Regions from separate parts of the Streptomyces bacillaris genome, predicted to be linked through region 3. Evidence: riboswitches for the same ligand, from Rfam matches in the RefSeq annotation. Region 3 holds a riboswitch; each other region holds the start of a gene.
What was found. Region 3 has a riboswitch for cobalamin ahead of DJ476_RS32545 (ABC transporter substrate-binding protein). Riboswitches for the same ligand answer to the same signal wherever they lie in the genome.

Region 1: another riboswitch for cobalamin. It lies ahead of DJ476_RS22205 (ABC transporter substrate-binding protein); the one in region 3 lies ahead of DJ476_RS32545 (ABC transporter substrate-binding protein).
Region 2: another riboswitch for cobalamin. It lies ahead of DJ476_RS10000 (ribonucleoside-diphosphate reductase subunit alpha); the one in region 3 lies ahead of DJ476_RS32545 (ABC transporter substrate-binding protein).

The regions. Positions count from the first base shown of each region.
Region 1 is NZ_CP029378.1:5,108,043-5,114,805, forward strand. It holds gene DJ476_RS22190 (DUF2017 domain-containing protein) at 1-589, shown strand, start outside; gene DJ476_RS22195 (amino acid permease) at 935-2,380, shown strand; gene DJ476_RS22200 (Mov34/MPN/PAD-1 family protein) at 2,820-3,242, shown strand; cobalamin riboswitch at 3,273-3,467, shown strand; gene DJ476_RS22205 (ABC transporter substrate-binding protein) at 3,508-4,509, shown strand; gene DJ476_RS22210 (FecCD family ABC transporter permease) at 4,506-5,546, shown strand; gene DJ476_RS22215 (ABC transporter ATP-binding protein) at 5,605-6,402, shown strand; gene DJ476_RS35715 (putative leader peptide) at 6,472-6,582, shown strand; gene DJ476_RS22225 (MoaD/ThiS family protein) at 6,706-6,763, shown strand, end outside.
Region 2 is NZ_CP029378.1:2,442,182-2,448,944, forward strand. It holds gene DJ476_RS09980 (carbon starvation CstA family protein) at 1-1,748, shown strand, start outside; gene DJ476_RS09985 (YbdD/YjiX family protein) at 1,745-1,948, shown strand; gene DJ476_RS09990 (hypothetical protein) at 2,080-2,757, shown strand; gene DJ476_RS09995 (GNAT family N-acetyltransferase) at 2,757-3,266, shown strand; cobalamin riboswitch at 3,319-3,452, shown strand; gene DJ476_RS10000 (ribonucleoside-diphosphate reductase subunit alpha) at 3,587-6,001, shown strand; gene DJ476_RS10005 (ribonucleotide-diphosphate reductase subunit beta) at 6,001-6,763, shown strand, end outside.
Region 3 is NZ_CP029378.1:7,449,509-7,456,271, reverse strand. It holds gene DJ476_RS32560 (PRC and DUF2382 domain-containing protein) at 132-1,175, shown strand; gene DJ476_RS32555 (ABC transporter ATP-binding protein) at 1,309-2,094, opposite strand; gene DJ476_RS32550 (FecCD family ABC transporter permease) at 2,091-3,155, opposite strand; gene DJ476_RS32545 (ABC transporter substrate-binding protein) at 3,152-4,201, opposite strand; cobalamin riboswitch at 4,264-4,450, opposite strand; partial or broken gene DJ476_RS32540 (beta-ketoacyl-[acyl-carrier-protein] synthase family protein) at 4,566-5,806, opposite strand; gene DJ476_RS32535 (acyl carrier protein) at 5,803-6,084, opposite strand; gene DJ476_RS32530 (acyl-CoA dehydrogenase family protein) at 6,205-6,763, opposite strand, start outside.

The DNA of each region.
Region 1 (6,763 bases), 2.3 Mb from region 3:
CCCGGGCGGCGGCGCGGCCGTCGCGCTCGACGAGGTCGAGATCTCGATCCTGCGCTCCCTCGCCGTGCAGCTGCTCGAACTGATCGGTCCGGGCGACACCCCCGCCGAGGGTGAGGACCCGCTCGCCGCGCTCTTCGCCGAAGGGCCCAGCAAGCCGCCCTCCGACCCGGCCCTCGCCCGGCTCTTCCCCGACGCGTACGGCGGCCCCGACGGGTCCGCCCCCGAGGGCACGAGCGAGGAGGAGCTGCGGGAGCTGTCCGCCGAGTTCCGCCGCTTCACCGAGATGGACCTGCGCTCCCGCAAGCGCGAGGACGCCCTCGCCGTCGTACGGACGCTGGACGCCCTCTCGCCCGCCGGGGACGGCGCGGCCGTGCTCACGCTCACCGCCCTGGAGTGCCGCGCCTGGCTCGGCGCGCTCAACGACCTGCGCCTCACCATCGGCACCCGGCTGGAGGTCTCCGACGAGGACGAGGGCGAGAACGGCTCGCTCTACCGGCTCCCCGACAGCGACCCGCGCAAGCCCATGGTGATGGCCTATCTCTGGCTCGGCGCGCTCCAGGAAACGCTCGTCGAAACCCTGATGCCGTAATCGGGGCCGCTCCCGTCCCGGGCCGGTCCGCGCATACTCCGCGCACACTCCGTTCGCTCAACGGACGCTCAGATCCGGGTAATGATCGCCCCAAGACATAAGTGCCTTTCCTGGCGGATGGGGTTTCTTGTCCGCTTTTATCTGTGGGGTGCGCCACAGAATGTCCCACGGTGTCCTGTGACGGCCGTGATAAATCTTCACGATCGCCCGGGGACGCCACCCCTGTTCCCGGGGGTCGCCACGAGCCGGCCGAACGCCGGTGGCACTCCATCCATATCCGGGGGGATCAGGACCTGATCCGCAGCCTTGAGGGCGCGGATCGGCGTGGAGAAAGGCGCACCACACATGACATCGGCACGGGTCGACGAGGGACAGGCCGACAGCGGAAAGCCCGGCGCGGGCGCCGCGGCGGCCGAGACCAGTGGCGAGGGGTACCAGCGAGGTCTGGGAGCCCGTCAGATTCAGATGATCGCCATCGGCGGAGCCATCGGTACCGGGCTCTTCCTCGGCGCGGGCAAAGCGATCGACCGGGCCGGACCCAGCCTCATCCTGGCCTACTGCCTCGCGGGCCTGGTCATCTTCTTCATCATGCGGGCGCTGGGCGAACTGCTCATGTACCGCCCGGTGTCCGGCTCCTTCTCGGAGTACGCGCGCGAATTCATCGGCCCCTTCTTCGGATTCGTCACCGGCTGGACGTACTGGCTGTTCTGGGTCGTCACCGGAATCACCGAAGTCACCGCCGCCGCCACCTATATGACGTACTGGTGGGACATTCCCCAGTGGCTCTCCGCGCTCGTCTTCACCGTCATTCTCTACGGTGCCAACCTGATCTCCGTGAAGCTCTTCGGTGAGCTGGAGTTCTGGTTCTCCATGGTCAAGGTCACCGCGATCGTCGGCATGATCCTCATCTGCGCCGGCGTCCTGACCATCGGCTTCTCCGACGCGGGCGACACCGCGACCGTCTCCAATCTCTGGAACGACGGCGGGTTCTTCCCGAACGGCATCGGCGGCATGCTGATGACGCTCCAGATCGTCATGTTCGCCTTCCTCGCCGTCGAACTCGTCGGCGTCACGGCGGGCGAGTCCAAGGACCCCAAGACCGTACTGCCCAAGGCCATCAACACCGTGCCGTGGCGCATCGCCGTCTTCTACGTCGGCGCCCTGATCATGATCCTGTCGGTCGTGCCGTGGTCCACCTTCAAGCCGGGCGTCTCGCCGTTCGTGAAGGCCTTCGAGGAGATGGGGCTCGGCATCGGCGCCGCCATCGTCAACTTCGTCGTCCTGACCGCGGCGCTCTCCTCCTGCAACTCCGGCATGTACTCCACCGGCCGCATGCTCCGCGACCTGGCCATGAACGGACAGGGCCCGCGCGCCTTCACCAAGCTGACGAAGAACGGCCTGCCGCTCACCGGCACCACCTTCTCCGCCGCCCTGATGCTCGTCGGCGTCTGGATCAACTACCAGTGGCCGGGCGAGGCGTTCAACTACGTCGTCTCCTTCGCGACCATCTCCGGCATGTGGGCCTGGATCATGATCCTGATCAGCCAGATCCGCTACCGCCGCCTGGCCGACCAGGGCGTGCTCCCGCACTCCTCGTTCAAGGCCCCGGGCGCCCCGTACACGAGCTGGTTCGCGCTCTGCTTCATCGGCATGGTCATCGTGATGATGGCGGTCGACAAGGACGCCCGGATCTCGCTCTACTGCGCCCCGCTCTGGGCGCTGGTCCTCGGCGTCTCCTACCTGGTGCTCAAGTCGCGCAACCCGGAGAACACCGCCTTCGCCAAGCGCTGACCCGGGCTCCGCCGAGCATCCCACCTGCTTGCGCCGAGCACCGACCCCGAGGGTGGGCCGTCGACCACCACCCACCCCCCCTACGACCCCGAGGGCGGGCCCGATCACCCCGGGCCCTGGACCGGCCCTCCTCCCGGGCGCCCCGGCCACTCCCCTTCCCCCCACGGCCCGGCGTCCACCATGCGGGCCCTCACGTACCACCCACCGGTACGCGAGGGCCCGCATGCTCAGACCGACCGGCAACCGGGGGGCGGCGTCGCGGGGCTGGGCACGCGCATCTGCGGCGTTGTCGTCAATCACCAACTTCCCCAAGCTCTCGGCTTCGCTCGAACAGGGGAGACCCCATCGCGTTGACTCAATCCTCCGCCCTGCATCTGCACGCACCCAGCCCCGCTCCTTCTCCCACCCCCCGGTTCCCGGTCGGTCTTATCCTGGCGCCATGCTGACCATCACCCAGGCGCTCCACGACCAGATCGTCGCCCACGCCCGCGCCGACCACCCCGACGAGGCGTGCGGCGTGGTGGCGGGTCCGGCCGGGACCGGGCGCCCCGAGCGCTTCATCCCCATGCTCAACGCCGCCCGCTCGCCCACGTTCTACGAGTTCGACTCCGGCGACCTCCTCAAGCTCTACCGCGAGATGGACGACCGCGACGAGGAGCCCGTGATCATCTACCACTCGCACACCGCGACCGAGGCCTACCCCTCCCGCACCGACGTGACGTACGCCAACGAGCCCGGCGCCCACTACGTCCTGGTCTCCACCGCCGACACCGACGGCTCGGGCCCCTTCCAGTTCCGCTCGTACCGCATCGTGGACGGCGAGATCACCGAGGAAGACGTGCAGGTCGTCGAGGCGTACTGAGCCTCGCCGCTCCTTCCCGGGGGCCCCGCCGACCCTCCGGACCCGTCTGGCACACTGCACCCCAGACCCGAACACAAGGCAGCGGGAACCAGGAAGCCGGTGCGAATCCGGCACGGTCCCGCCACTGTGACCGGGCCCCCTCCCGTACGGACGACTCCCCGGTGGACGACTCCGCGCGGAAGGGCGGCCCGGAAGCCAGGAACTGGCCCGCCGCCTTCTCCCGCATCGACCAGGGGACGCGGAAATCCCCCGGAGAGGCCCCGCCATGTCCCGGCGCACCCCCGCGCTCATAGCCGCCGCCGTGCTGCTCCCGCTCGCCCTCACCGCCTGCTCCTCCTCGGAGACCTCCACCGAGGCCAAGGGCAAGCCCGAGGCCGCGGAGAAGAGCGACGGCTTCCCGTACACCGTCACCAACTGCGGTGTCACCACCACGTACAAGGCCCCGCCCAAGCGCGTGGTCACCATGAACCAGCACGTCACCGAGATCATGCTGGAGCTGGGCCTCACCAAGTCCCTCGTCGGCACCGCCTACCTCGACGACAAGGTCCTGCCGAAGTACGCGAAGGACTACGCCTCCGTTCCGGTCATCGCCAAGGAGTACCCCTCCTACGAGCAGGTCCTCGCCACCAACCCCGACTTCGTCTACGGCGGTTACGCCAGCGCGTTCGCGGCGGGCGACGGGCGCGGCCGGGAGGCGCTGAAGAAGGCCGGCATCGAGACCCGGCTCAACACCGAGAGCTGCGCGAAGGCCGACACCCCGATGGAGACCCTCTACGAGGAGATCCGCGAGGTCGGCCGCACCTTCGGCGTCACCGACCGCGCCGAGGCCTGGATCAAGCAGGCCAAGGCCGACAACGAGGCGACGGCGAAGAAGCTGGCGGACCTCAAGCCGCTCCCCGTCTTCGTCTACGACAGCGGCGACAAGACCGCGTTCACCGCGGGCGGCAAGGGCATCGGCAACGAGCTGATCAAGCGCGCCGGGGGCACCAACATCTTCGCCGACCTCGACAAGTCCTTCGGGGACGCCTCCTGGGAGAACGTCGTCGCCCGCAAGCCCGAGGCGATCGTGATCTACGACTACGGCTCCACCACCGTCGAACAGAAGAAGAAGCGCCTCCTCACCGACCCGGCCCTCGCGGACGTCCCGGCCATCAAGAACAAGCGCTTCGCGGTGATGCCGCTCTCCGACGTGGTCCTCGGTGTCCGCGTCCCCGCCGCCGTCGAGAAGCTCGCGGCCCAGCTCCACCCGGCGGCCACCACCCCGTGACCTGCCGCACCCCCGCACCGCGGCGGCTGCTCCGCTACACCCTGGTCGTCGGCGTCCTCGCCGCCCTCCTCGCAGCCGCCGTGGTCGCCGCCCTCGCTCTCGGCTCCGTCCGCATCCCGCCCGGCCAGGTCATCGACATCCTGACCGGGCGGGCGGACGCGAGCCCGTTCCGCACGATCGTCCTGGACGTGCGGCTGCCCCGGGTCCTGCTCGGCATCGTCGTCGGCGCCGGACTGGCCGTCATCGGCACGGTCCTCCAGGCCCTCGTACGGAACCAGCTCGCCGACCCGTTCCTCCTCGGCGTCTCCTCCGGGGCCTCCACCGGCGCGGTCCTGGTGATCGTCCTCGGCATCGGCGCCTCCCTCGCCACCACCGTCACGATCCCCGCCGCCGCCTTCGCCGGGGCGCTGCTCTCGCTGCTGCTCGTCTACACCCTGGCGCGCGGCGGGGGAGGCCTCACCACCAACCGGCTGGTCCTCGCCGGGGTCGCCGTCTCCTACATCCTCTCCGCCCTGACCAGCCTGATCCTGGTCACCTCCGCCCGCGCCGACCACCTCCAGGAGGTCCTCTACTGGACCCTCGGCGGCCTCGGTGCGGCCCGCTGGGACATGCTCGCGCTCCCCGTGATCGCCCTGATCGCCGGTACGGCCGTCCTTCTCACCCTGGCCCGCCCCCTCGACCTGCTCCTGGTGGGGGAGGAGGGCGCGACCGTGCTGGGCCTGGACACCGCCCGCTTCCGGGCCGCCGTCTTCGTCCTCGCCTCGCTGATGACCGGGGCGCTCGTCGCGTACAGCGGGGCGATCGGCTTCGTCGGGCTGATGGTCCCGCACATGGCCCGGATGGCGGTGGGCGCCTCGCACCGCGCGCTGCTGCCGGTGGTCGCGCTCGGCGGGGCGGTCTTCCTGGTCCTCGCGGACCTCGCCGCCCGCACGCTGGCCGCCCCGCAGGACATCCCGGTCGGCGTGCTCACGGCCCTGACCGGCGGCCCGTTCTTCCTGTGGATGCTGCGGCGCAGACCGGAAGGGGCACCGGCATGAGCCCCGTACGTACGGCTGAGGCCACCCGCGTGACCACACCGCCCGAAGGAGCCCGCCCGTGACCACCCTGCGCACCGAGGCCCTCTCGTACGGGACCGGCGAGGGCCGCCACCTCGTCGACGCGGTCGACCTCATCGCCGCCGACGGCGAGACGGTCGGCCTGGTCGGCCCCAACGGCAGCGGCAAGACCACGCTCCTGCGCTGCGTCTACGGCACCCTGCGCCCCACCCACGGCCAGGTCCTCCTGGACGGCGACGACCTCGCCACCCTCCCCGTGAAGGCCCGCGCCCGCCGCATCGCCACCGTCCCCCAGGAGAGCCACGCGGGCTTCGAGCTGACCGTCGGCCAGGTCGTAGCCATGGGCCGCGCCCCGCACAAGCGGTTCTGGGAGGCGGACAGCGCCGCCGACACCGCCCTGGTCACCGACGCCCTGGAGCGGGTCGGGATCGCCGCGCTCGAACCCCGTACGTTCGCCTCCCTCTCCGGCGGCGAACGCCAACGCGCCCTGGTCGCCCGCGCCCTGGTCCAGCAGCCCGCGCTCGTCGTCCTGGACGAGCCGACCAACCACCTGGACATCCGCTACCAGCTGGAGATCCTCTCCCTGGTCCGGGGCCTCGGCACCACCAACCTGCTGGCCCTGCACGACCTCAACCTCGCCGCGTACTACTGCGACCGCATCTACGTCCTCAAGGACGGCCGGGTCGTCGCCTCCGGCACCCCGGAAGAGGTGCTCACGGCGGAGCTGCTGGGCGAGGTGTACGGCGTCGCCGCCGAGGTCAGCACCCATCCGAAGACCGGCGCCCCCACCGTCGTCTACCTCCCGGAAGGGCCCGGCCGCCCCGCTCTGTCCGCATGACGGTCACCAACCATCCACCATGTGGGATCACACTCGGGTTTCCCGGCCGGGAATCGATACGATGCCCGCATGGTTCCCCATGACGTGAGCAACAGGACGCCGGGCACGCTGCTCGTCGCGCGGCTGCACGTCGACCTGTGCAGGCTCAAGAGCGCGATCTGTCCCCCGCCCGCAGCCTGACCGCGAGCCGCACGGCCTGACGGGCCGGGCCCGCGCGAGCCCCACGCACCACGCCCCACCCCCTGCGCGGGGGAAGAAACGCGCGCCCCACGCCACCTCCCGCTTTCGACAGGAGCCCACGCCATGGCCATCGAGGTCCGCATCCCGACCATCCTCCGCACCTACACCGACGGCGCCAAGG
Region 2 (6,763 bases), 5.0 Mb from region 3:
GCAACGGCCGTTCGCTCGGCCAGATGGCGCGCGACGAGATAGGGCCGGTCGGCGGGATCGCCGCCCTGATCGCCGTCTTCATCATCATGATCATCCTGCTCGCGGTCCTCGCACTGGTCATCGTGAACGCGCTCGCCCACTCCCCGTGGGGCGTCTTCTCCATCGGCATGACGATCCCGATCGCCCTCTTCATGGGCGTCTACCTGCGCATCCTGCGGCCCGGCAAGGTCAGTGAGGTCTCCCTCATCGGCGTCGCGCTGCTGCTCCTCGCGATCGTCGCGGGCGGCTGGGTGGCCGAGTCCTCGTGGGCGGACTTCTTCACCCTGGAGCCGGGCACGCTGGTCATCTGGATGATCGTGTACGGGTTCCTCGCCTCCGTGCTCCCCGTCTGGCTGCTGCTCGCCCCGCGCGACTACCTCTCCACCTTCATGAAGGTCGGCACGATCGCGCTGCTCGCCCTCGGTGTGGTGGTCGCGCTGCCGACCCTGAAGATGCCCGCGGTCACCGACTTCGCCACCAACGGCCAGGGACCGGTCTTCGCCGGCTCGATGTTCCCGTTCGTCTTCATCACCATCGCCTGCGGCGCCCTCTCCGGCTTCCACTCCCTGGTCTCCTCCGGCACCACGCCGAAGATGGTCCAGAAGGAGACGCAGATCCGGATGATCGGCTACGGCGCCATGCTGACCGAGTCGTTCGTGGCGATCATGGCGATGATCGCGGCCTGCATCATCGACCCGGGGCTGTACTTCGCCATCAACGCGCCCGTCGGTGTGATCGGGGACAGCGTCCAGTCCGCCTCAGAGGCCGTGGCCAACTTCGGCTTCACCATCACCCCGGACGCCCTGGCCCAGGCCGCCAAGGACGTCGAGGAAGCCAGCCTGCTCTCCCGGACCGGCGGCGCGCCCACGTTCGCGCTCGGCATGGCGGAGATCTTCTCCGCAGTGATCGGTGGAACGGCGATGAAGGCGTTCTGGTACCACTTCGCCATCATGTTCGAGGCGCTCTTCATCCTCACCACCGTGGACGCCGGAACCCGGGTCGGGCGCTTCATGCTCCAGGACATGCTGGGCAACGCCTACAAGCCGTTCCGCGAGGTCAGCTGGAAGCCGGGCGTCTGGTTCGCCAGCGCCGTCGTGGTCGGCGGCTGGGGCTACTTCCTCTGGGTCGGCGTGCACGACCCGCTGGGCGGCATCAACCAGCTCTTCCCGCTCTTCGGCATCGCCAACCAGCTGCTGGCCGCTGTCGCGCTCGCCGTCTGCACCACCCTGCTGGTGAAGTCCGGCCGCCTGAAGTGGGCCTGGGTCACCGCCGTACCGCTCGCCTGGGACGTGGCGGTCACCCTCACCGCGAGCTGGCAGAAGATCTTCTCCTCGGACGTGAAGATCGGCTTCTTCGCCCAGCGCGACAAGTACCAGGCGGGCATCGACGCGGGCGAGGTGCTGGCCCCCGCCAAGTCCATGGACGACATGCGGACCATCGTCACCAACTCCACCGTCGACGGGGTGCTCTGCGCGCTCTTCGCCCTCCTCATCGTCGTCGTCCTCGTGGACGCCGGCCGGGTCTGCTACAAGGCCATCCGCGACCCGGAGACCGTCAAGCTCCACGAAACGCCGTTCGTGCAGTCGAAGTTCGTCGCCCCGGCCTCGCTCTTCGCCACCAAGGAGGAGAAGGCCGAGCTGGCGGAGGCCGGTGTCGGACCCGAGGGCGGCCTGCGCAAGGAGCCGGCCGGGACGGGGAGCCGGACATGACCGTCGCGGACGTACGGCGGCTGGCGGGACGGATCCGTTTCTACGTCCGTGAGCTGACCGGCGAGGCCGCGTACGACCGCTATGTGGCGCACGCCAGGACACACGATCCGGACACGCCGGTGATGAGCCGCCGGGCCTTCGAGCACAGCCGCACGGACGCCCGCGAGGCGGACCCCCGCGAGGGCTTCCGCTGCTGCTGACCACCGTCGGCCGATCGGGGCCGCCACACCCCTCCGGGGGCGCGGCGGCCCCTTTCCGCGCCCCCGGACGAGCCCGTCCGCCGCTCGATTCCCCGGTGCGCGGAGCCGCGACCGTACGTAAGGATGTGCCCATGACATCGCACACCCGGTCGCCCCGGCTCCGGCCCCTGCTCCTGGCCGCGGCCCTGGCACTGGCGGCGGTCACGGGCTGCGGCACCGCGTCGGCGCCCGGCTCGGAGCCGACGGCGGAGCGGAGCTCTTCGGCCGAACCGGCGCCCGACCGGGCGGAGCTGGAGGCGCGGGCCGCCGCCGCGCAGCTCGTCACGGACCATGTCTGGGTGACCGAGGCCGCGGGCTACGCCCTGGCGCGCCAGTCGGTCGGGGTGCTCGGTGACGACGGGTTCGGCAGCTCCTACACCGCGCCGGACGGCGGCCTGCTCCAGCTGTCGGTGGAACGCCGCCCGCACGCCGTGGCGGACTGCACGGGCGCCGCCGCGCCCGCCGACGGTGAGAAGCCCCTGGTGACGTGCGAGCGGGACGGCGAACACTGGTACCGCGCCACGGAGTCGGACCACGCGTACGCCCGGGAGCAGGACGGACTCGTGATCACGGTGAGCGGGGCGCGCGAGAAGGTGGACCGGGCGACGCTGCGGTCGGCGGCGCGGGCCGCCCACCGCGCCGACGGCCACGAGCTGGACCGGGTGCTGCCGCCCGCCGGGGGCGGCTCCGGACAACAGCCCGTCGAGCGCGGCGATCTGCCGCCGGTGGGCGACGGCGCCCCGGACAACGAGGTGGGAGCGAGCGGCTGATGGATCTGACGATCAGGGTGGCGGAGCCCGGCGAGTACGCCGTACTCGGCGAGATCATCGCCGAGGCCTATCTCGGCGATGGTCTGCTGGACGGCCCTCAGGACCCCTACCTTCTCAGACTGCGGGCAGTGGAGCAGCGGGCGGCCGAGGCCGAGGTGCTCGTGGCGCTCGACGCGGACGGGGTGGTGCTCGGCGGTGTGACGTATGCCGCTCCCGGCACTCCGTGGCGCGATATCTCCGGTCCGGACGAGGCCGAGTTCCGGATGCTCGCCGTGGCCCGCGCGGGGCGGGGACGGGGCGTGGGAGAGGCGCTCGTACGGGCGTGCGTCGAGCGGGCCCGGTCCGCCGAAGGCGTCCGGGGGCTGGTGCTGTCGACGCAGCCGGCCATGCTCCCGGCCCATAGGATCTACCGTCGGCTCGGCTTTCTGCGGACCCCTGAGCGGGACTGGGAGCCGGTGCCGGGCCTGCGCCTCCTGACCTTCCGGCTGGAGCTGGAGGCGGCCTCCTGAAGGGCACAAGGAATCAACGCGACACAACATGTGGGGGCCGCATCATCTGGCGGCCCCCACATGTATGCTCGACCTCGCTGTCGCCGCAGGGGAATCCGGTGCGAATCCGGAACTGTCCCGCAACGGTGTGATCAGTGTGCTTTGCACACCCGAAGTCCGAAGACCTGTCGACAGTACGTCCGGCTCGACCGAACCGGACGGCAGACGTCCGGGCCTCGCGGATGGGCCGGTGGACGCCGTAGCAGTGCTGCCTTCCCAGGCATCGTGCTGCCCGGTTTCCCCGCTCGCCGCCGGCCCCCAGCCGAGCGAGGGAAAGCCCAGTGACCATCGCGCCCGCCGATCCGGTTTCAGCCACCGAATCCGCTGCCTCCACCGCGTCCGGAGAAGGCACGACCGACGGACCCGGGACCGCCCTGCTGCGGACCCTGACCGACCTCACCGTCGATCTGCCCGACACCGACCCCGGACGGGTCGCCGCCTCCGCGCTCCGCGGGCGCAACGCCCGCTCCGACGAGGCCGAGCTGCGCACGCTGGCCACCGAGGCGGCGGCGGGCCTGATCTCCGAGGACCCGGCGTACTCCAAGCTCGCCGCCCGGCTGCTGACCCGGACGATCGCCGACGAGGCCGCGAGCCAGGGCGCCACCTCCTTCTCCGCCTCGGTCGCCGTCGGCCACCGCGAGGGCCTGATCGCGGACCGCACCGCCGCCTTCGTGGAGCTGCACTCCGAGGCGCTGGACGCGCTGGTGGAGCGGACGCTGGCCGAGGGCGCGGACGACCGCTTCGGCTACTTCGGTCTCCGTACGCTGCACAGCCGTTACCTGCTGCGCCACCCGCTCACCCGTCAGGTCATCGAGACCCCGCAGCACTTCATGCTGCGCGTGGCCGCCGGTCTGGCCGAGGACGAGTCGGTGCGGGCCCTGGACGAGGTCGCCGCGCTCTACGGGCTGATGAGCAAGCTGGACTACCTCCCCTCCTCCCCCACGCTCTTCAACTCCGGCACCCGGCACCCGCAGATGTCCTCCTGCTATCTGCTGGACTCCCCCAAGGACGAGCTGGACTCGATCTACGACCGCTACCACCAGGTGGCGCGCCTCTCGAAGCACGCGGGCGGCATCGGCCTCTCCTACTCCCGTATCCGCGCCCGGGGTTCGCTGATCCGGGGCACCAACGGGCACTCCAACGGCATCGTGCCGTTCCTCAAGACGCTGGACGCCTCCGTGGCGGCGGTGAACCAGGGCGGCCGGCGCAAGGGCGCGGCGGCGGTCTACCTGGAGACCTGGCACGCGGACATCGAGGAGTTCCTGGAGCTGCGCGACAACACGGGTGAGGACCAGCGGCGTACGCACAACCTCAACCTGGCGCACTGGATCCCGGACGAGTTCATGCGCCGGGTCGACGCGGACACCGAGTGGTCGCTCTTCTCCCCCGCCGACGTGCCCGAGCTGGTCGACCTGTGGGGCGACGAGTTCGACGCGGCCTACCGCGCGGCCGAGGCCAAGGGCCTGGCCCGCAAGACGATGCCGGCGCGTGAGCTGTACGGCCGGATGATGCGCACCCTCGCCCAGACCGGCCAGGGGTGGATGACGTTCAAGGACGCCTCCAACCGGACCGCGAACCAGACCGCCGAGCCGGGCCGGGTCGTGCACTCCTCGAACCTGTGCACGGAGATCCTGGAGGTCACCAACGACGGTGAGACGGCCGTCTGCAACCTGGGCTCGGTCAACCTGGGCGCGTTCGTGGCCGACGGCACGATCGACTGGGACCGTCTGGACTCCACCGTCCGTACGGCCGTGACCTTCCTCGACCGGGTCGTCGACATCAACTTCTACCCGACCGAGCAGGCCGGGAACTCCAACTCCCGCTGGCGGCCGGTCGGTCTGGGCGCCATGGGCCTCCAGGACGTCTTCTTCCAGCTGCGCCTGCCGTTCGACTCGCCCGAGGCCCGCGCGCTCTCCACGAAGATCTCCGAGCGGATCATGCTGGCCGCGTACGAGGCGTCCTGCGACCTGGCCGAGCGCTCGGGCCCGCTGCCCGCGTGGTCGGAGACGCGTGCCGCGCGCGGTGTGCTCCACCCCGACCACTACGACACCGAGCTGAACTGGCCCGAGCGCTGGGACGCCCTGCGCGCCCGGATCGCCAAGACCGGCATGCGCAACTCGCTGCTGCTCGCCATCGCGCCGACCGCGACGATCGCCTCGATCGCCGGTGTGTACGAGTGCATCGAGCCGCAGGTCTCCAACCTGTTCAAGCGCGAGACGCTCAGCGGCGAGTTCCTCCAGGTGAACGCCTACCTGGTGGACGAGCTGAAGAAGCTCGGCGTCTGGGACGCCCGCACCCGTGAGGCGCTGCGCGAGGCCAGCGGCTCGGTCCAGGGCTTCGCGTGGATCCCCGAGGACGTGCGGGCGCTGTACCGCACGGCGTGGGAGATCCCGCAGCGCGGTCTGATCGACATGGCGGCGGCCCGTACGCCGTTCCTCGACCAGAGCCAGTCGCTCAACCTGTTCCTGGAGACGCCGACGATCGGCAAGCTCTCCTCGATGTACGCGTACGCCTGGAAGCAGGGGCTGAAGACGACGTACTACCTCCGCTCGCGCCCGGCGACCCGGATCGCCCGTGCCGCGTCCGGCCAGGCGGCGGCCGCCGCCCCCATCCCCGTACAGCAGGCGACGGCTCCTGACGCGGACGCCATCGCCTGCTCCCTCGAAAACCCCGAGTCCTGCGAGGCCTGCCAGTAATGAGCACCACGAACAACGAGAAGAACCTGCTCGACCCGGGATTCGAGCTGACCCTGCGTCCCATGCGCTACCCGGACTTCTACGAGCGCTACCGGGACGCGATCAAGAACACCTGGACCGTGGAGGAGGTCGACCTCCACTCGGACGTGGCCGACCTCGCCAAGCTGTCGCCGGGTGAGCAGCACATGATCGGCCGCCTGGTCGCCTTCTTCGCGACCGGCGACTCGATCGTGGCGAACAACCTGGTCCTGACGCTGTACAAGCACATCAACTCCCCCGAGGCGCGGCTGTACCTGTCGCGGCAGCTCTTCGAGGAGGCCGTGCACGTCCAGTTCTATCTGACGCTGCTGGACACCTACCTGCCCGACCCGGACGACCGGGCGGCGGCGTTCGCGGCGGTGGAGAACATCCCCTCCATCCGCGAGAAGGCGCAGTTCTGCTTCAAGTGGATGGACTCGGTCGAGACGATCGACCGCCTGGAGACGAAGGCCGACCGCCGTCGCTTCCTGCTGAACCTGATCTGCTTCGCGGCGTGCATCGAGGGGCTGTTCTTCTACGGCGCCTTCGCCTACGTCTACTGGTTCCGCTCGCGCGGTCTGCTGCACGGCCTCGCCACGGGCACCAACTGGGTCTTCCGTGACGAGACGATGCACATGAACTTCGCCTTCGAGGTCGTGGACACCGTCCGCAAGGAGGAGCCCGAGCTCTTCGACGACGCTCTCCAGCAGCAGGTCACCGACATGCTGAAGGAGGCCGTCGAGG
Region 3 (6,763 bases):
GGCCTCCGGGGGCCCTTCGGCCGGGTGGCCGGGCGGTTGCACCGTCCAACCGGGTGAGGCGCGATGGAAGCCGGACGTGCCACATCTGGTGGAGCCACCCACAGGGCGCGCCCAGCGAGGAGGGTTCGGTTATGGGAGCCGCTGACGGTTTCACGGATTCCGGAGAGCTCGACGGTCTGACCGTGTACGACAACGAGGGCGAGAAGGTCGGCAGTGTGGGCCGGGTGTACGTCGACGACGACACCGGCAAGCCCGACTGGGTCACGGTCAAGACCGGCCTGTTCGGCATGAAGGAGAGCTTCGTACCGCTCGCCGGAGCCCGTCGAGTGGGCTCCGACCTGCATGTCTCGCACTCCAAGGAGACGGTCAAGGAGGCGCCCCGCGTGGACGCGGACGCGCACCTCTCCGTCGCCGAGGAGGAGGAGCTGTACCAGCACTACGGCATGACCCGTAAGGCGGGCAATCTCGGCGGTGACGCCAAGGGCACCGGCACGGGTACCGGCGCCGACGCCCGGACCGTCGCCGGAACGGGCGCCATGGGCGCGGCCGGAGCGGGTGCGGCGGGCACGGCCCGAGGCACGGGCACGCCGCCGCCGAGCGCCAAGGCGACCGGCCACACCACGACGGGCACGGGCGCCGCGGGGACGACGGCCGGAGCCGGCATGGCCGGTGCGGGCGCCGGTACCGGCAGGCACCGCGACACCTCCGCCACCTCCAGGCCGCTCGCGGGCGCGGGCGCGTCCCGGGGTGCCGACATGAGCGGCAAGGACGAGCTGATCCGCTCCGAGGAGCAGCTGCACGTCGGTACGGAGGAGTACGAGAGCGGCCGGGCCCGGCTGCACAAGTACGTGGTGACCGAGGAGGTCACCCGGTCCGTTCCGGTCTCCCACGAGGAGGTGCGGGTGGTCCGCGAGCCGTTGCAGCCCGGTGAGAAGGTGACCGGTACGACGGACTTCGGCGAGCAGGACGTGGAGGTCACCCTGCACGCGGAGCGCGCCACCGTGCGCAAGGAGGCCGTCCCGGTGGAGCGGGTGCGGCTGGAGACCGAGCGGGTCACCGAGCAGAAGGAAGTCTCGGCCGAGATCCGCAAGGAGAAGATCGACTACGCGGACGGCAAGGACATGGGCACCGGCAAGGACGCCGGTGGCGAGTTCGGCCAGGGGCGCCGCCGCTGACGGCACCTCCTTCCGGCGGCCGGAAGGCCGCTCCCATGTCCTCGACCTCCGGGCGGGCCCGTACGACGGGTCCGCCCGGCGGGCTGTCCGGGACCGGTGCCTCCTGCCCGGCATTCATGCCGGACCCCGACGGCTACCGACGCGGCAGGAACCGTACCGAAGGTCGTCCCTCCGGCCCGTCCGGGGTGACGACCGCACGGACCCCGTACACGTCCTCGATCAGCTCCTCGGTGAGGACCTCGGCCGGGGTGCCGCCCGCGACGACCCGGCCCGCCTTCATCACGGTGATCCGGTCGCAGAACATCGCGGCCAGGTTGAGGTCGTGCAGGGCGACGACACTGGTCAGGGGCAGTGCGGCGACCAGGGCGAGCAGTTCCAGCTGGTGCTGGATGTCGAGGTGGTTGGTGGGCTCGTCGAGGAGGAGTTCGCGGGGCTGCTGGGCGAGAGCGCGGGCGATCTGGACGCGCTGGCGTTCGCCGCCGGAGAGGGTGTGCCAGGACTGGGCGGCCCGGTCGGTGAGCCCGGTGCGCCGCAGGGCGTCGGTGACGGCTTCCTCGTCACCGCGGTCCGGGGCGGACCAGGCGCGGCGGTGCGGGATGCGGCCGAGGCGTACGACATCCAGGACGCTCAGGTCGACCTGGGTGACGGCGTGCTGGTCGACCACGGCGATCCGGCGGGCCACGGTGCGGCGGCCGAGGCCGGTGAGCGGGTCGCCGTCCAGGGTGACGGTGCCGGTGTCCGGGGCGAGGAGCCCCGCGAGGATGCGCAGCAGGGTGGATTTGCCGGAGCCGTTGGGGCCGAGCAGTCCGACGGTGGCGCCGGGTGGCGGGGTGATGTCGACGCCGTCGAGGATGAGCCGCCCGCCCGCCTTCCGGCCGACCCGTTCGGCACGCAGGCCGCCGCCGGTGGTGGGGCTCATGAGGCGCTCCGGGTGCGGTACAGGACGAGGACGAAGGCGGGGACGCCGATCAGCGCGGTGACCACTCCGACGGGCACTTCCTGCGGGTCCAGGACGGTCCGGGCCAGGGTGTCGACCCAGACGAGGAAGATCGCCCCGGCGAGCGCGGTGACCGGCAGGAGCCGCCGGTGGCCGGAGCCGGTGAGCGCGCGGGCCGCGTGCGGGAGGACGAGGCCGACGAAGCCGATCGCCCCGGCCGAGCTGACGAGGGCGGCGGTCAGCAGGGCGGTGGTGCACAGCAGCACGATCCGGGTGCGGGCGACGTCGACACCGAGCGCGGCCGCGGCCTCCTGCCCGAAGGCGAAGGCGTCGAGCGTACGGGCGTGGGCCAGGCAGATCACCAGGCAGACGGCGAGGACGGCGGTGCAGAGGGCCACTTCGCCCCACCCGACCCCGCTGAGCGAGCCCAGCAGCCAGAAGAGCACTCCGCGGGTCTGCTCGGCGTCGGCGGAGGTCATCACGACGAAGGAGGTCAGGGCGGAGAAGAGCTGCATCGCGGCGACCCCGGAGAGGACCACCCGGTCGGTGGTGGCGCCGAGGGTGTGGCTGAGCAGCAGGACCAGGGCGAAGGAGCAGAGGGCCCCGACGAACGCCCCGGCCGAGAGCGACACCGCTCCCCCGCCGACCCCGAGGACGACCACCACGACCGCCCCGGTGGAGGCCCCCGAGGAGACGCCGAGGACGAAGGGGTCCGCGAGCGGGTTGCGCAGCAGGGACTGCATCACCGTGCCGCACACCGCGAGCCCGGCCCCGCACACGGCGGCGAGCAGGGTGCGGGGCATGCGCAGGTTCCAGATGATGCCGTCCCGGATCGGGCTCAGCTCCGAGGTGCCGAAGCCGAGGTGGGAGGCGACGGCGGACCAGACGTCGGGGACGGAGATCCGGGCGGGCCCGATCGTGACGGCGACGGCTGTGGAGAGCAGCAGGAGCGCGAGTCCGCCGGTCCAGAGCAGCGCCTGGAACGGCGCGCCCACCCGCCGTGCCCCGGGGGACGTCTTCGCCGTCGGGTGGCCGGCGCTCACCCCGTGAGTCCGAAGTCGCGCAGCCCGGCGGCGACGCGCTCCAGTCCTTCGACCGTCCGGATGGTGGGGTTCATGGCCTGGCCGCTGAGCAGCACGTAACGGCGGTTCTTCACGGCGTCCATGGTCCTGGTGACCGGGTTGGACTCCAGGAACTCGATCTTCTTCTCGGCGCTCTCGGCGGTCTGCATGGTGCGGCTCAGGTCGCCGATGACCAGGACGTCGGGGTTGCGGTCGGCGACGGTCTCCCAGCTGATCTGGGGCCATTCGTCGTGGGTGTCGTCGAAGACGTTCTTCGCGCCGAGTTCCCTGGTGATGACGCCGGGGGCGCCGCAACAGCCCGCGAGGTAGGGGGCCTTGGAGTCGGAGAACCAGTAGAGGAGGGAGGCCTTCGAGCCGTCGATGCCCTCGGTGGCCTTCGCGACCCGCTCCTGGAGCTTCTTCACCAGGGCGTCGCCGCGCTCGGGGACGCCGAACACCTGGGAGAGTTCCCGGACTTCGGTGTAGACGCTGTCCATGGTGAGGGGCGCGGTACGGGCTCCGTCGCCGCCGCCGCTGTTGTCCTTGCCGACGCAGTCGGCGGGCGAGATGTAGGTCGGCACGCCCAGCTTCTCGAACTGTTCGCGCGGTGCGACGCCGCCCTTGGCGAGGGTGGAGGCGAAGGAGGCGGAGAGGAAGTCGGGCTCCTTGTCGAGGACCTTCTCCGAGGAGGGCCGGTTCTCGGAGATGCGCTCGACGCCCGCGTTGGCCTTCTCCAGGCCCTTCATGACCGGGTCGCTCCAGGTGGCGGTGCCCGCGAGCCGGTCGGCGAGGCCCAGTGAGAGGAGGATCTCCGTCGATCCCTGGTCGACCGAGACGGCCCGCTGGGGCGGCGCCTTGACGGTGACGGTGCGCCCGCAGTTCTTCAGGGTGACGGGGAAGCCGTCGGCCTGGTCGCCGCCCTCGGCGGAGGATGTGGTGGTCCCGCCGCCGCAGGCGGTGAGCAGGACGGCGGCGGCCGCGAGGAGGGCGGCGGTACGTATCGGGGCGGGGGTGGCCTGGGGCAGCACGGAGGACCTCGGTTGTCTCTGGGCCCAGCCGCGGAGCCCGTCGTACGGTTCCGTGCCCCGGGTGCGGGGCGCGGGTGCCAGCAGGTCTTCGGACTCGGGTTCGTCCGGGCGGGACGCCTTCCCGGAGCGTGTGGGTGCTCCAGTGGCCGTGGCCCCGCCCGTCCCCCTCACCGCTGCGCGTCAGTTCCGGTCTCGCACCGGATTCCCTGACCCCGTCGCCGGGGTTCGACTGGCCCCGGCAAGCTATCACGGGCCTTCGCCCAGGTCGGAGCCGGTGCGCGGGCCGCTCCCCCGTGGGCCGGTGCGGCGCGGGATCGTCCCGCCGCACCGGCCCGGCCGCCCCTCAGGGGGCCTGTCGGACGGTCTACGGGGCCTCCAGGGCGATCACCGCGTTCTGTCCGCCGAACCCGAAGGAGTGGCTGACGGCCCGTCGTACGGGCACCTCACGCGGGGTCTTGGTGACGCAGTCGATGGCGAACCCGGGGTCGGGGGCGTCCAGGTTGGCGATCGGCGGGACGATGCCGTGCTGGAGCGTCAGGACGGTCAGCCCCGCCTCAATGGCCCCGGCCGCCCCATGCAGTGGCCCAGGACGCCCTTGGGGGCGGTGACGGGCGGCCGGTGCGGGTAGGCCCGGCCGATGAGGGCGGCCTCGGTCGCGTCGTTCAGGGGCGTCGAGGTGCCGTGCGCGTTGACGTGCTCCACGTCCTCGGCCCGCCAGCCCGCGTCCCTCAGCGCCGCCTCCACGGCGGCCTGGGCGACCGCCCCGGAGGGGTGCGGGGAGGTCGGGTGGTGGGCGTCGGTCGTGGCGCCGGTGCCGGCGAGCAGCGCTCGGGGGGCCGCTCCCCTGGCCCGGGCGTCCGCCGCCCGCTCCAGGACCATGATCGCGGCGCCTTCGCCCATGACGAGCCCGGCCCGGTCGGCGGCGAAGGGGCGGCAGAGGCGGGCGGGGTCGCCGCCCTCCGGCCCGTCCGCGTCCCGCAGGGCGGCCGCGCCGGAGCGGGCGAAGCCGGTCATGGCGACCGGGAAGACGATCGACTCGGTGGCCCCGGCGATCGCGATGTCGCACTGGCCGAGCGCCAGCATGTCGCGGGCCACGGAGAGGGCGGTCACCCCGGAGGAACAGGCCGTGCAGGGCGCCAGGCTGGGGCCGGTGGCCTTCATCTGGATGGCGATCTCGGCCGCGGGCATGCTCGGGATGGTGAGCAGGATGCCCGAGGGCGAGGTGGCCTCGGGGCCGCGCCGCTCCAGGGCGACGGCCTGTTCGGTGAGTCCGGCGGAGCCTCCGCTGCTGGTGCCGACGACGACGGCGACGCGGGCGCCGTCCCAGTGGGCGGGGTCGAGCCCGGCGTCGGCCACCGCCTCCCGTGCGGCGAGGACGGCGAACTTGACGTACCGGCCCATCCGGAAGGCGCTGCGGCCGCCGACCGCTCCGTCCAGGTCGATGCCGGTGACCGTACAGGCGAAGTCGACGGCGCAGCCGTGCAGTTCGGGGACGGTGCGGGCGAAGGAACCGCCTCGGCAGACGCCGTCCCAGGTGGTGTCGGTGGTGTGGCCGGCCGGGGTGATCATGCCCAGGCCGGTGACGGCGATGGCGGGTCGGTTCATCGGGTGTTGCTCACCGGCACCGCACTGCCCGCCGCCTCGCCGCCGACGGCCGCGTCGATGAACGCGGTGATGTCGGCGAGCGTGGCGTCCTTGTAGAGCTTCTCGGAGTCGGCGGTGACCCCCAGGGTCTCCTTGATGATGACGGCGAACTCCGCGACGGCCAGGGAGTCCATCTCCAGGCTGTCCATCGTGGACTCCGGCAGGATCTCGGCCGCGGGCACCTTGAACGTCCCGGTGAGTACCTCGGTGATCTTCGGGTGGATGGTCTGGGTCTGCACGGCGTTTCCTCTCATCGGTTCATCGGCCCGCCGACGGCTTCATCAACCCATCGGGGGCTTGACGCGGGGCGGGTGGCTGAAATCAGCCCCCGCCGAAGTAACTGGATGAAGATCTTCCGGTTACGCCCTGGGGCGAACCGATTCATCTGCGCCCACCTGCGGCTTCTCGAACCACCGGGAGAGCACGGATGTGGTCCCCCAGTACGCCAGCAGCACCCCGCGCGTCCCGAGCGCCGCGACCTTCTCGCGCAGCGGCCGCCGCCGCTTGCTGCCACAGGCGGGCCGCAGGAAATCCGCCGTACGACGCCCGGCCCCGGCGCCCGTACGGGTGCCGCTCCCCTCTCCCGTGCGGCTGCCGCTCCCGCCCGAAGCGCCCGCCCCGGTCCCTGCCGGCCCGCGGTCCCGGTGCCAGGGCCCCTCCGGGTCGTCGTAGGCGTCCGCGTAACCGGGTCCGGCGATCGGCCAGTCCGACATCAGCCGCTCCGGCAGCGCGAAGGACCGCACCAGCTCGGGGGCGTGCCGGGCGACGGTCGCGATGAGCCGCTCCTCCGCGTCGGGCAGCGCGGACACCTGTCCGGCGGTCAGCCGTCCGGCGGCGAGGAGGTCGCCGCTGTTGCGGGCGATCCACCGGAGGGCGAAGAGCCGGTGCAGCTCGGTGAGCCGCTCGCGGGCCGGTCCT